3 regions of the Pseudarthrobacter sp. PvP090 genome follow, and region 2 is predicted to be linked to each of the others. Evidence: riboswitches for the same ligand, from Rfam matches in the RefSeq annotation. Region 2 holds a riboswitch; each other region holds the start of a gene.

Region 1 (4,936 bases), on a different contig from region 2:
ACCCGGCAACAGCGGATCGACAACCTGGCGGCAGCCGCTACAGGCTCCGCTGCCGTCAGCTAGCGCCGCGGTGCCCGGCGAAGAAGTCCTGCAGCAGCGCCGCGCACTCCTGCTCCCTGATGCCGCCATACACTTCCACCCAGTGGTTGAGCCGGCGCTCGCGGAGGATGTCGAACACGGAACCGGCGGCCCCTGCCTTCTCGTCCCACGCGCCGAACACCACCCGTGGAATCCGGGCCAGCACCACTGCCCCGGCGCACATGGCGCAGGGCTCCAGCGTGACCACCAGGGTGCAGTCCGCCAGCCGCCAGCCGTCACCGGCGCGCCCGCCCTGGGCGCTGAGTTCCTGCAGCCGGGCGGCAGCCATGCGGATGGCCACCATCTCCGCGTGCGCCGTCGGGTCCCCGAGCGCCTCCCGTTCGTTGCGCCCGCTGCCGAGCACCGTGCCGTCGGGACCGATGACGACGGCGCCGATCGGCACGTCCGCCGTGACCAGCGCGGCACGCGCCTCGGTGAGGGCAAGGCCCATCCATTCGGCATGCCGGGGCTCGGGGGAAGTCATGGCTCAATGATAGTTTCGGTACTAAGCAAGCTGTGCAGCCAACAGGAGTCAGGAGACAGCCGTGAGTGCTTTCACTGAGCGCTGGGGCAAGTGGGTGGTCCCTTACGCGGCCCTGTGGATCACCATGCTCGTGGGCGGTGTGATCGTCGTCGTTCTGGCGCTCCTGGGCGCTGAGGTCTACGACAGCGTCGTGGACGAGGCGGGACTGGCGAACCTGGACAAACCCGCCCTCGCCCTGGCCGAGGACCTGCGCACCCCCGAGCTCAACGTGGCCGTGACCGGCTTCACGAATATCGGCGGAAGCATCGGCATGCCGATCCTGGCGAGCCTCCTCACCGCGTGGCTCACCTGGGTCAACCGCACCTGGCGGCCGATCATCCTGGTCTGCGGGGCAGCGGCCGTGTCCATCACGGCCACGACGCTCGGCAAGAACCTTGTTGGCCGCGCCCGTCCGGATTTCATCAACGCCGTCCCGCCGTATGAGACCTCCCCGTCCTTCCCCAGCGGACACGCCCTGAACTCCACGGTAGTCATCGGTGTGCTCGTGTACCTGGCCTGCCTGCAGTTCAAGAAGACCTGGGCACGCGTCGCCGTGATCACCGCGGGACTGGTCTTCATTCTGGCGATGGGCCTGAGCAGAGTATTCCTGGGACATCACTGGATGACCGACGTCATCGCCGCGTGGCTGCTGGGCCTGGCCTGGCTGGGCATCGTGATCCTGGCCCACCGGCTCTTCCACGTGATCCGGCATCGGGAACATGCCGGGCCCGCGCCCACCTTCGATCACCCCGCGCACCTCAGCGACGGCCGCGTCGACCGGCCGGGCAGCGCCGCCGGGAGCCCCGGCGGACGCGGTGCAGGGAGCGGCGAGACTACCAAGGACGACGTCGGCGTCCGCGGTCCCACGGGAAAGCCCCCAGCCGCCGGGTGATAGTTTTGACCCATGCGCACTTTCGTTGTGGACCACCCGCTGGTCGCCCATAAGCTCACCGTTCTGCGGGACAAGAACACCCCGTCTCCGGTCTTCCGCCAGCTCACGGAGGAACTCGTCACGCTCCTGGCGTACGAGGCCACCCGCGAAGTCCGCACCGAACCGGTGACCATCGAAACGCCGGTCAGCACCACCATCGGCACCGCCTTCACCAAGCCCACGCCGCTGGTGGTCCCGATCCTCCGCGCCGGACTGGGCATGCTCGAGGGCATGACCAAGCTGGTCCCTACGGCCGAGGTCGGATTCCTGGGCATGGCCCGCGACGAAGAGACCCTGGACATCATCACCTATGCGGAGCGGCTGCCCGAGGACCTCACCGACCGTCAGATCTTCGTTCTGGATCCCATGCTCGCCACCGGCGGCACGCTGCGCGAGGCCATCAAGTTCCTGTTCAAGCGCGGCGCCTCGGATGTCACCTGCATCTGCCTGCTGGCCGCGCCGGAAGGCCTCGCCAAGCTGGAAGAAGAGCTCGCCGACGCCAATGTGACGATTGTGCTCGCCTCGATCGATGAGAAGCTCAACGAGAAGTCCTACATCGTGCCCGGGCTGGGCGACGCGGGCGACCGCCTTTACGGCGTGGCCGGCTAGGCCAGCGCCCGGCGCTGACCCTGCCGTCGGCGGCCAGCTCCCTCGCGGGGGCCCAGCAAAGGAGCCCGGCCTACCGGATTAAACCGCCCGGTACTAGCCTGAGCCCCATGGACTGGAAACTTGAACTTGTCTTTGTTCCCGTGTCCGACGTGGACCGCGCCAAGGATTTTTACGTCAACAAGGTGGGCTTCAATGCCGACTTCGACGAGCGGCCCATGGAGGGCATCCGATTCGTGCAGCTGACCCCGCCGGGCTCAGGCTGCTCGATCGCCATCGGCGAGGGCCTCACGGACGCCCCGCCGGGCACCGCCCCCAGCCTGCAGCTCGTGGTCAGCGACATCCAGGCCGCCCACCGGCAGCTCAAGGACGGCGGTGTGGACGTCAGCGACGTCGATGTCCAGGACTGGGGGCATTTTGTCCACTTCGCCGATCCCGACGGCAACAAATGGGCCGTCCAGTACCTCCCCAACCGCCCCGCCGGCTAAGCGCCGCGCCTGGGGTTTAGTACCAGTTGTTGGCGTAATGGAAGTTCAGTGCGCCACACGGTGAGCCATAGCGATCCTTGACGTACTCCAGTCCCCAATTGATCTGGGTTCGGTAGTTGGTCCGGTAGTCCGCGCCCGCGCTGGCCATCTTCTCGGCCGGAAGCGACTGGACCACGCCATAGGCGCCGCTGCTCGGGTTGGTGGCGGTCGTCTTCCAGTCCGACTCCTTGGTCCAGAGCTTCGTCAGGCACGGCATCTGGCTCGGGGCCCAGCCATAGGACCCCAGCTGGCTGGCCGCATAGGCCTGCGCGCCGGCGGGGTCGTCAATGGCAACGGGGGCAGGTGCCGGCGCGGGAGCGGGCGCCGGGGCAGCGGCAGGTGCTTCGGCGGGTGCCACCTTGGCCGGCGGGGCCGGGGCGTCGCCAGTGGGGTTGGCGGCCTGGTTCGCCGTCCGGACACGTTCAAAGTCAAGCTGCGTCAGGGGAGCCGCCGTGGCTGCCTGCGTGGAGCTGCCCGCGTCGGCCTTGCGGGCGGCTGTCTCGGACGCATGTCCGGCGGCGCCTACCCCCACCAGTACCGCGCAGGCAGCAGCAACAACGGCCACGCGGCGGCCCGTCGAGCCTGCGTTCTTGGCAAACCGGGCCGCGGCTGAAGCGGGCTTTGCCGGCTCGGCGCGGTGGCGCGATAGCTGGGGGCGGGTTGAGCTTGCGGCGCCGTCAGGGCGCGATTGTGCCTTGAATTCAGTCATGACTGCCTCTCAACGCCTGCGGAGTTAGCTGTCGGGTTCGGGTGAGGTCACCCGGCCGCACGGAATCTCACGTGTCGGCTTCACCCCAGGGGCGCAATGTGCAGAAATGCCCGGGAACTCTGGGTCCCCCGCCTCTGCCTGGTCCAGCGGAATCCGGGAGGCGGCAGAGCTCGGCGTACATCCGGATATGCAGCCCTAGTGATGGCCGCACCCTAAAAACCGTACAGGAGTTCTAAGGCTAAGTCACATTTCGGTAACAGGAATCACGACGACGGCGGGGCGGCTTGCGCCCTGACCGGCGGCGACTTGTCCTCAGGCAGGCGGCGGAGCCGCCGGCAGCCGAACGGTGAATTCGGTCCGGCCGGGCACCGAGGTCACGCCGACGGTCCCGCCGTGGGCCTCGACAATCGACTGCACAATCGACAACCCCAGCCCGCTCGTTCCCTCGGCGGACGTGCTCGGGGCCGGGACAGTGGTTGTGGCGACCCCGGAGGCTGCCCCCGACGACCGCGGGGGGTGCAGCGGACGCCGCGGAAGGGCCCCACTGCCTGTTGCCGGCGTCGTGGGGGATACCGGATTCTTGCGGGAAGCGTCCGCCCGCGTGAAGCGGGCAAAGATGCGGTCCACGAACTCGGGGTCAATCCCGGGGCCGCTGTCAGTCACGGTCATCACAACATGTCCGTCCGGGAACCGCTTCACGCCGGTCACCACCGTCGTGCCGGGGCCAGTGTGCTTGCGGGCGTTGGAGAGCAGGTTGGCCAGCACCTGATGCAGTTGGGTCGCATCCCCGCGGACCACCACAGGCTCTTCCGGGAGTTCCAGGTGCCAGACCCGGTCCGGTGCCATGACCTTCTCGTCGCTGACCGTCTCGATGGCCAGCTGGGTGAGGTCCACGTCGCTGAGCTTGAGCGGCTGGCCCTCATCCAGCCGCGCGAGCAGGAGCAAGTCCTCGACGAGGGTGGTCATGCGTTCGGACTGGCTCTGCACCCGGGCCAGGGACTTCTGGCCGTCAGGGGTGAAGTGTTCGGTCATCCGCATCAGTTCGGTGTAGCCGCGGATGGCGGTCAGGGGGGTGCGCAGCTCATGCGAGGCATCCGCGACGAACTGGCGGACCTTCATCTCGCTCTTCTGCCGGGCTTCCAGTGCATTGGAGACGTTGTCGAGCATCATGTTCAGTGCATGGCCAACACTGCCCACTTCGGTTCCCGGATGCGCTGCGGACGCCGGTACCCGCACGGCAAGTCCCACTTCCCCGGCGTCGAGCGGCAGCCGGGAGACCTGCGTCGCCACCTCGGAGAGCTGGTCGAGCGGCTTCATGGTCCGGCGGATCAGCGCCGTCCCGGCCAGTCCGATGACCAGGAGTCCGCCCGTGGACACAAGCACCATGGTCCAGACCATGGTGGCCAGCGTGTTCTGCTTCTCTGCCAGCGGTAGGCCGGTCACGATCACGTCGCCGTCCGGGGTCTCGGCGGCAACCAGCCGGTAGGCTCCGGCGGACAACGTCCGGTCCACCGGTTCGCTCCACGGCGTGAGCGCCAGGAGGACTTCGTCGTCTTCATCGG
Region 2 (4,936 bases):
GGTGACCCGGACGGGAAGCTCAAGCAGCTGCTGAGCGCTCAGTCCGTCGGGTCCATCACCCGGGCAGCCTCCTCGGGCAGCCTCGCGGCGCCCCTGGACCAGCTGAAGACCGCGTCGCCCTTCGGATACCGCGTCAGCCCCATCACCGGCGGTTCCGGGGAGTTCCACCGCGGCCAGGATTATGCTGCCCAGTGCGGCACCGGCGTCCTTGCCGCCGCAAGCGGCACCGTGACCTTCACCGGGTGGCACCCCTACGGTGGAGGAAACCGGGTAGTGATCGACCACGGCAACGGCCTGGAGACCACGTACAACCACCTGTCCTCCGCCAGCGTCAAGGTGGGTCAGCAGGTCTCCCGCGGCGCTGTCGTAGCGATGAGCGGCACCACCGGAGCCTCCACGGGCTGCCACCTGCACTTCGAGGTCATGGTCAACGGCGAAGTCGTCGACCCGACCGGCTGGCTGTAAAAAAGCTGATGGGACGCTCTCGAATTCCTGTGACACGCCGTGATCTGAATGTGACATTGGGCCCCGACTGCTGTACCGTTTGACCTACGCCAACTTCTCCGAAGTTGGCGCTCTTGAGTGGATTGCCTAGCTCTGCCACCGCTCAAGGTCCGTTCGCATGACATCGTCTGGCAGGGGCGGGGGAACCAATTTTGGTCTTCGCAAGAAGACCTTGGGGTTAAGTCGCAAAGCTTCCCAGGAAGCGGCGCGGCCGGGTGACTCCCATCCGAATCCGACAGCTCACCTCGCAGGCATTGGGAGAGGCTACTTTCGTGTCTTCACGCCACAATGCTGCGCGTCACCGCGCTTGCGCGGCTCTAGCGAGCCCGCTGAAATCCAAAGTCCGCGTTGCCCTTTCCGGCGCCCGGAATGGATCTCACCCCGCCGTCTCAATCTCTGCTGAGTCCGGCCCGCAGGCCATGCACCTGCAAGCAGTTCCCGCTTTTGGCGCGTCTTCGCAGTACACCCTTCGCTAAGTAACCCATTTCGGGGCGATCCGGCGTACCCCCAAGATGCCGGAGCGTCCTCAGCCCGCGCCTGAAAAGCGCGGACCCAGGATCACGAAAGAGAGAACTTAATGACTACTCGTGCAAACGCACGGCACCGCGCCGAGGTCACCAAGACCAACTCGCTCGCCGTCATTGCCAAGGCCGTCGGCGACAACGCCGGTGGCATGGGTCGCCAGGCCGCAGTCATCGCTGCTGCCTCCGGCCTCGTCCTGACCAGCGGTATCGCAGCCAACGCTGCCGAGGCCAACGTTCAGCGCGAGTCCACCTCCGCTTCCACCCTCGAAGTCCAGTCGGCCGCCCCCGCGACCATCTCGGCTGAGTCCACCATCGCGATCTCTTACGAGAAGCCGGCCGTCACCACCTCCCCGGCCCCCGTCGTCGAAGCCCCGAAGCCCGTCTTGCAGGTACAGCAGACCGCCACGGCAGCAGGCACCCGCGTCGGCGCCAGCACCAAGGCTCCGGCCGTCGCCAGCGGCATGGGCGCCTCGATCGCCGCTGCCGCCTACGCCCAGATCGGCGTGGGCCAGGACTGCACCGCACTCGCCACGAATGCGCTGGCTGCTGCGGGCATCAACTACCACGGCTGGCCGGCAGGTTACTTGTCCCTCGGCCGTACCGTGAGCGCCGCCGCGGCACAGCCGGGCGACCTCGCCTACTACCGGAACGGCGGATCGGGCATGGCCCACATCGCTGTTTACGTCGGTAACGGCATGGCCGTCCACGGCGGCTGGAACGGCGGAACCACCTCCCTGCAGAGCGTCAACGTAGGCTCCGGCCCGGTCTTCATCCGCGTCGGCGGCTAAGACAACAACTGTTCGCAACGCAAAGGACCCCTGCCATTCGGCAGGGGTCCTTTGCGTTGCCGGAACATGAACTTCAGCGGACACGGGCCGGGCGGGCAAAAAAGATTCGGTGAATTGGCATCTCCATGTTTACTCTTGTTTTGTCGATCCATAGCCCGACCATGCAGAGGGCAGCCGGCCCTCGTGCCCCTGGCGGGTGCGGCCGTGAAGAGGTATGCGGATGCGCACTCTCGTTCTGAATGCTGGATATGAACCGCTGGCGGTTGTGACCTTCCGCCGGGCGCTTGTCCTTGTGCTGACTGGGAAGGCCAGCGTCGTGGCGGAAGGCGACGATCCTGTGGTTGGTCCTCAGGACGTACTGGGCCGGCCATCGGTGATTCTTTTGAATCGCTACATCAGGCCCCGGTACAACACCGTCACGGCCGTGAGCCGCCGCGGTGTGCTCCGCCGGGACGGACACCGTTGCGCCTACTGCGGCAAAGCCGCCCACACGATCGATCATGTCCAGCCCAAATCCAGGGGCGGAGCGGATTCCTGGGAGAACCTCGTCGCTGCCTGCCTGCGGTGCAACAACGCCAAAGGCGATCACACGCCGGGTGAAATGGGATGGAAGCTTGGCTTCAGCCCCGCGCCGCCGAAGGGCACGACCTGGCAAATCAAAGAGCTCGAGAAGCCGACGCCGGCCTGGGACCCGTTTCTCCTGCCGGAATCGGCTGCCTGACTGCGCGCTTCGGTGCGCTTCGGCTGCGTCGCCAGGGCCGGACCGCGCTAGGCTGGGCCGGTGGACTTCGATGCAGTCATTCTTTCCGGGGGCCGGGCGTCCCGGCTGGGCGGCGTGCCCAAGTCCGGGCTGCTGCACGACGGCGCCCCCCTCCTGGAGCATGCCCTGCACGCCGCGCGCGGCGCTGCCGCCGTCGCCGTCGTCGGGCCTGACCCCGGGACCCTGCCCGAGGGTGTGCTGCGCTGCCGCGAGGAGCCGGCCTTTGCCGGCCCCGCCGCCGCCGTCGCCGCCGGGCTCTCCGCCCTGGAAGGGTACAGCGGCCGCGACCCCCGGCATCCCGGGGCGGCGTCCCTGACTCTGGTCCTCGCCGTTGACATGCCCCGGGCCGGCGCAGCCGTCGAAGCACTGCTGGAGGCCGCGTCGGCGGCGCCTCCGGGCGACGGGCTGATGGCTGTGTCTTCCGACGGGCGCCGGCAACCTCTCGTCGGCCTTTATAGCACAGCTGCGCTACAACGCTGTGTGGCGGACGCCCGACAAGGCGGCGGGCTCGAAAATGCCTCGGTATTCGCCCTTCTTGCTAGGCTGGAGTTGCGGGAAGTCAGCGTCCCCAAGGGGTCTACGGATGACGTGGATACTTGGGACGATGCCTCCGCCTTGGGGGTGACCGGCCCGCCTGAAGGCCGCGGCTTCGACGGCCGTCACCGCGATAGCCACGGACCAGGCGGAAGGCCCGGGGTTCCCGCGCTGAACTCGACTTTGGAGGCAAACGGTGAAAAGCCAGGATGAAACACTCGAAGACTGGTGCCGCGCCCTGCTTCAGGCCCTGGAACTGGAAGACGTCGAGGTTGACGTGAATGCGGTCCTGGCCCTCGCCGGGGTGGCGGCGCACTCCGTGGTGCGCCCCGCCGCGCCGTTGACGACCTTTATTGCCGGGTTTGCGGCAGGACTGGCCGCGGGTACCGGCCAGGCCACGGATGCCGTCTCGATGGAAGCGGCGATGGGCGTCGCCCGGAAACTGGCCAAGGACTACGCGGCCAACGAAGTCTCCGGAGCATGACACCTGCACCCCCTCACGGCAGTACAGCTGCCCCGGGGGACGAGCCTGCGCCCCATCGGCACCTCGCGCACACCTGGCAGGAAGCCCGGCAGCTCGCCTTCGACTGCGCGACCCCCATCCCCGCGGCACCCGTGGTTCTTCGCGACGCGCTGGGGCGGACACTCGCCGCCGATGTGGAGGCGCTCGTCGATATGCCGCACTACGCCTCGTCCGCCATGGACGGCTGGGCCGTCAACGGCACCGGACCGTGGATCCTCGCGGAACCCGGCCAGCGGCTGGCACCGCACCAGGCCAGCCCGATCGTCACGGGCGGGCTGATTCCTCCCGGAGCGAGGGCCGTGCTGCGGAGCGAAAGCGGCACTATTGCCGCCGATGAGGACGGGCTGCCGGTCCTCCAGCTTGGCGGCGGCGCGAAGCCCGGCGAGCCCCGAAACGGCGAGCACATCCGGAAAGCCGCGGAGGAAGCCGCCGCCGGCGAAGTGCTGATCAAGGGCGGCACCGTGCTCAACCCCGCCCACCTGGCTCTCGCGGCCCTCGCCGGCCACGACACCCTTCCGGTCCTGGGCAAAGCCGTGGTCCGGCTGGTGTTCACCGGCTCGGAAGTGGTCACCGCCGGGATCCCCCGGCCGGGGGAAGTGCGCGACACTTTCGGTCCCCAGCTCGCCGGCGTCGTGGAAATGCTCGGCGGGATCTGTGCCGGCGAAACGAAAGTCGGCGACAGCTACGCCGAATGGCTCACCGCGCTGGAGGACACCGACCCGGAAGGGGAACCCGGGGCAGCCGAGGCGCCGCAGCCCCCCGCGCGGTCCCGCGCTGAACCGTTGCCCGCCGACGTCGTCATCACCACTGGCGGCACCGGTCGGTCCGGGACGGACCACCTGCGCCGTTCCGTGGCCGAACTCGGCGGACGGTTGCTGATCGACGGCATCGCCATGCGTCCCGGCCATCCGGCCGTGCTGGCCGAACTGCCGGACGGCAGGTTCATCATCGGGCTGCCGGGCAACCCGCTCGCGGCCATGATGGCACTGTCAACCATTGGCGCCCCGCTCCTGGCGGCGCTGGGGCACCGATCCCTGCCGCCCGTCACCGAGGTGCCCTGCGGCTCCATGATTGACGCTGACCCCGGCCGCACCCGGCTGATGCCCTTCCGGCTCCTCTACGGGATGGCGTCTCCGGCGCAGCACACCGGCCCGGGCATGATGCGCGGCCTGGCCGCGGCCGACGGCGTACTGGTGGTCCCGCCGCATGGAGTGCAGCTGGGGGAGACCGTCCCGGCGTTCGCCCTTCCCTGGGGCACCCCCCTTCCGGAACTGGCCGCGCCGAAAGACAAGCCCGCGCCCAA
Region 3 (3,665 bases), on a different contig from region 2:
TCGGGCACCTGCGACAAATTCCGGCGCCGCGGCATGCGGGAGAATAGGACCCATGAGCGATGCCGGCGATTTCATGGATCTTGCGCTTCAGCGTGAGTCCTCGTGGAGGCGCGCCGAGGAAGCCGAGGCACGTCACGGCGGCGGCCACCGCTACTACGGGGCCTCGGTCGGGGCCGTGCGGGGAACGGTCCGCGATGCCCTCCGCCGCCACCCGGGAATGACGCACGATGACATCACCGCCCTCAGCTCCGAGTTGTGGGAGGTGCCCGTCTTCGAGCGGCGCCTCGCCGGCGTCGTGCTCCTGCAATCCTGCGTCCGCCTGCTGACGAACACAGACCTGACCCGGATCGAGGGCTTCGTGCGGAGCGCACGGCTGGGCGCCCTCGTCGATCCGCTCGCCATCGACGTCGTTGGCCCGCTGATCGAGGGGCTCGACGTGGTCGGCAGGGTGCGCGCGGACAGTGTCCTGGACCGGTGGGTGCGGGATCCCGACGGCTGGCTGCGCCGCGCTGCCCTGCTGTCCCCGCTCCGCGCGCTGCGTGCCGGCGCGGGCGACTGGCCCCGGTTCGTGCGCCACTCCCGCCTGGTGCTGGAATCGCCGCCCCGGCTGAGCCATGAGGGCGACGGCGACGCCCTCGCCGCCGCTGCGGTCTCCGTCGTGCTCGCCGAGACCGCCAAGCATCGGCCCGAGCTGGAATTCTGAACAGCCGACAACACGGGGCATTGTCTGTTCATTCGGTTGCAACTGTGCGGCGTTCGCCGAGGCTTTTCCATGACAATTTAGGCATCGAATTCTTTTCACGGCCTATTTTCGGGCTCCATTCCCGTCAGCGGCTATTCTTCCTTCTCAGGAAAAGTGGTTCGCGACGTAACGGGTTTAAAGGTGCACAACACCACTAGTTCCGGGGATGACGTCCGCGGTCCGTACCCGGGTATGCACGCCTTTTGGGTTCCGCCGGAGGCGCAGTAAATGTCACGGAAAAGCTTGTCTCGTGGCCGGATTAATCCACCTAAGTTCCTGCTTAGACGTCGAGCTGCGTGGCAATGTTGCCGTTCGCCGCTTATGCCGTGGCCGTCCCCTATATGCTGTACGCTTCATTTCTCCGTGGCGTCATCGAAACGACGTTTGCAATGAGTCAAAGTTCCGTCGGTGATTCGGCAGCGGACGGTCACCCGGGACCGCTGTCGGATTGGGATCGGGCTTAGTTTCCAGGCCGGCGTTCCACCACGGCATAGGCTCTTTCGTCGAAGAACTCCCAGTCGGTGATAACCATGAAACCGAGGGCGTCCACGCGGTCGTTCAGGACATGCACGTCGAAGCCCCCGTCGCGGGGCTCAGCGTCCCAGGTGAGGACATGGACTTCCCCGTTTTCCAGCACCAGCAGTTCGGTGTTGACATTGAAGTCCTCCGGCGGCTGACTGCTTAGCTGGCAGATGGCGACACAGTGCCTGGGGACGTCGGGACTGTTCATTTTTGGGCCTCCGCTTCGGGGGAACGGTGATGGCATCATCCTATGCCTGGGTCTGCGTCCCGCCAGCGTTCTGGCCCCGCGTCCGGCCAGCGCCGGGACTGCGGGTGGCGGGCCTTTCGGACGTCGGCAACCAACGTCCGCCGTGACCTCGATGTGACACTCCGTGATCATTCCGTTACCGTTGTTAGGTGCCTGTTGTTTCCGAGACGGGCTCTCCCCAGCCGATTGCCTAACTCTGCCGCGGCCTGGGGATAACTCGCAGCAACGTCCGGCAGAGACGGGGAAACCACATTTGACCCGCTGTTCTCCAGGGGTCTTGGGGTGAAGCCGCACGGCCCGCCATGATCGGGCCAGCGTGCGGCCGGGTGCCTCCCATCCGAATCCGACAGCTCACCTCGCAGGCATTGGGAGAGGCTCCTTTTAATGATTTCCAGCAATACCCGTGCGCCCAAACACGCCGCCATTCGCACCAACCGCCGCACCGTCGGCACCATCGGCCGCCAGGCTGCCGTCCTCGTTGCCGCTTCCGGAATGGTGCTCAGCGGCGCCATGGCCGCCAATGCAGCCGATGCACCGACCGAGCGTGACTCCGCCCCGGCGTCGTCCGTTGACGTCACGGGCCAGGTGTCCGCCCCGGTCCTGGCGGACTCCGCCGTCCAGATCACTTTCGAGCGCCCGGCCGTTGAGACTGCCCCGGCGCCCGTGGTCGAGGTGCCCAAGCCCGTAGCCGCTCCGGTGGCCCCGGCCCCCGCTGCCGCCGCCAAGGCGACAGTGAAGGTCCAGGCAGCACCCGCCCCCGCCGCTGCTCCGGCAGCCGGTGGGGTCAATGCCACCCTGCTGGCCGTCGCGTACGGCCAGATCGGCATCACCCAGGACTGCACCGCCATGGTGGAGAAGGCCCTGAACGCCTCCGGCATCCCGGTGGGCAACATCGGTCCGATGGCCTTCATGAAGTATGGCAAGGTCGTTGCCGCTCCCCAGCCCGGGGACATCATCGTCCAGTCCGGCCACGTCGCCATCTACGCCGGCAACGGCCAGGCAGTCAGCGGCGGCATGAACGGCGTCAACGCCACCATGACCCATCCGCTGTCCTGGCTGACCGCAACCGGTCCCGTGACGTTCGTCCGGGCCGGCTAGCAGTACCGCCACAGCACGTTGAAGGCCGGTCGATCGGTTGCCTTGGGGGCAGCGGATCACCGGCCTTCTGCGTGTCCGGTGTCCGGCTCCACCGAGTACCGAAGCAGCACCACGCCGTTGCTGAAGGTGCGGCTCTCCAGCAGCCGGAGCGGCGTCGTCGCATCCGTCTCACGGAAAAGGAGCTTGCCCCGTCCGATCAGGACCGGGTGCACATAGAGCCGGTACTCGTCGATCAGCCCGAGCCGCCTGAAAGACGCCGCCAGGTCGGCGCCGCCCAGCGCCAGATCACCGCCGGGCTGTTCCTTTAGCCTGGCCACGTCCTCTGCGACCACGTCGTGCACCACTTCGGTATTCCAGCCGGCCGACGACAGGGTCCTGGAATAGACAATTTTTGGCATGCCACGCCAGATCCCCGCGAACTCGCTCATCGCGGCAGGGCTCGACGGATCCTGGTCCGCCGTCGGCCAGAAGTCGGCCATCAGCTCATACGTGACGCGGCCGTCCAGGAAAGCGCCCATGGTCCGGAGCTCGTCGTTGAAGTGGCGGTGCAGTTCGTCGTCGACCCGGTGCCAGCTCAGATCCTGGTCCGGCCCCTCAAAGAATCCGTCCAGGGATACCTGCATCATAAAGATGACCTTGCGCATGACGGGTTCCTTCCCTTCAAATGCCGACAGGAGTCCCAGCGTACGCCGCGCCCTGCCGTCGCGGCAGGGGAAGTATGGCCCGACGCCGAGCGGCAGCATATTGCCGTTCTGTAGGTCCTCCGCCAGCGAAAGGGTCATGGGAAACAGTATCGGCAGTATCTTGCCGAAATCGCGGTTCCACGCCACGATGGGAGGACTGAAGGGCCGCAACCGGCAACATCCTGCCGAACCGAGGAGCGCCATGGGTGATGTGCTGTCGATTGGAACCAGCATCCGGAGCGCCCGCAAGGACGCCGGAATCACGCAGGATGATCTGGCCCACCTGGCCGGGACCTCAGTGCGCACCGTGCGGGCCATCGAAACCGGGACGGGCAACCCCTCGCTCCGGACCGTCGTGGCCGTGAGCGATGTC

Evidence for each region. Region 2 has a riboswitch for cyclic di-AMP ahead of ABIC21_RS07075 (NlpC/P60 family protein). Riboswitches for the same ligand answer to the same signal wherever they lie in the genome.
Region 1: another riboswitch for cyclic di-AMP. It lies ahead of ABIC21_RS12150 (aggregation-promoting factor C-terminal-like domain-containing protein); the one in region 2 lies ahead of ABIC21_RS07075 (NlpC/P60 family protein).
Region 3: another riboswitch for cyclic di-AMP. It lies ahead of ABIC21_RS10765 (C40 family peptidase); the one in region 2 lies ahead of ABIC21_RS07075 (NlpC/P60 family protein).

What each region holds. Positions count from the first base shown of each region.
Region 1 covers NZ_JBEPPO010000009.1:89,142-94,077, reverse strand. Annotated here, with positions in the region: gene ABIC21_RS12175 (DNA glycosylase AlkZ-like family protein) at 1-63, shown strand, start outside; gene ABIC21_RS12170 (nucleoside deaminase) at 56-562, opposite strand; gene ABIC21_RS12165 (phosphatase PAP2 family protein) at 687-1,493, shown strand; gene upp (uracil phosphoribosyltransferase) at 1,506-2,141, shown strand; gene ABIC21_RS12155 (VOC family protein) at 2,249-2,626, shown strand; gene ABIC21_RS12150 (aggregation-promoting factor C-terminal-like domain-containing protein) at 2,643-3,374, opposite strand; cyclic di-AMP (ydaO/yuaA leader) riboswitch at 3,373-3,533, opposite strand; gene ABIC21_RS12145 (sensor histidine kinase) at 3,687-4,936, opposite strand, start outside.
Region 2 covers NZ_JBEPPO010000005.1:58,819-63,754, forward strand. Annotated here, with positions in the region: gene ABIC21_RS07070 (M23 family metallopeptidase) at 1-465, shown strand, start outside; cyclic di-AMP (ydaO/yuaA leader) riboswitch at 614-772, shown strand; gene ABIC21_RS07075 (NlpC/P60 family protein) at 1,082-1,816, shown strand; gene ABIC21_RS07080 (HNH endonuclease) at 2,037-2,537, shown strand; gene mobA (molybdenum cofactor guanylyltransferase) at 2,598-3,323, shown strand; gene ABIC21_RS07090 (DUF6457 domain-containing protein) at 3,307-3,594, shown strand; gene ABIC21_RS07095 (molybdopterin molybdotransferase MoeA) at 3,591-4,936, shown strand, end outside.
Region 3 covers NZ_JBEPPO010000007.1:255,787-259,451, reverse strand. Annotated here, with positions in the region: gene ABIC21_RS10775 (DNA alkylation repair protein) at 53-703, shown strand; gene ABIC21_RS10770 (hypothetical protein) at 1,203-1,472, opposite strand; cyclic di-AMP (ydaO/yuaA leader) riboswitch at 1,723-1,890, shown strand; gene ABIC21_RS10765 (C40 family peptidase) at 2,004-2,609, shown strand; gene ABIC21_RS10760 (dihydrofolate reductase family protein) at 2,666-3,391, opposite strand; gene ABIC21_RS10755 (helix-turn-helix transcriptional regulator) at 3,495-3,665, shown strand, end outside.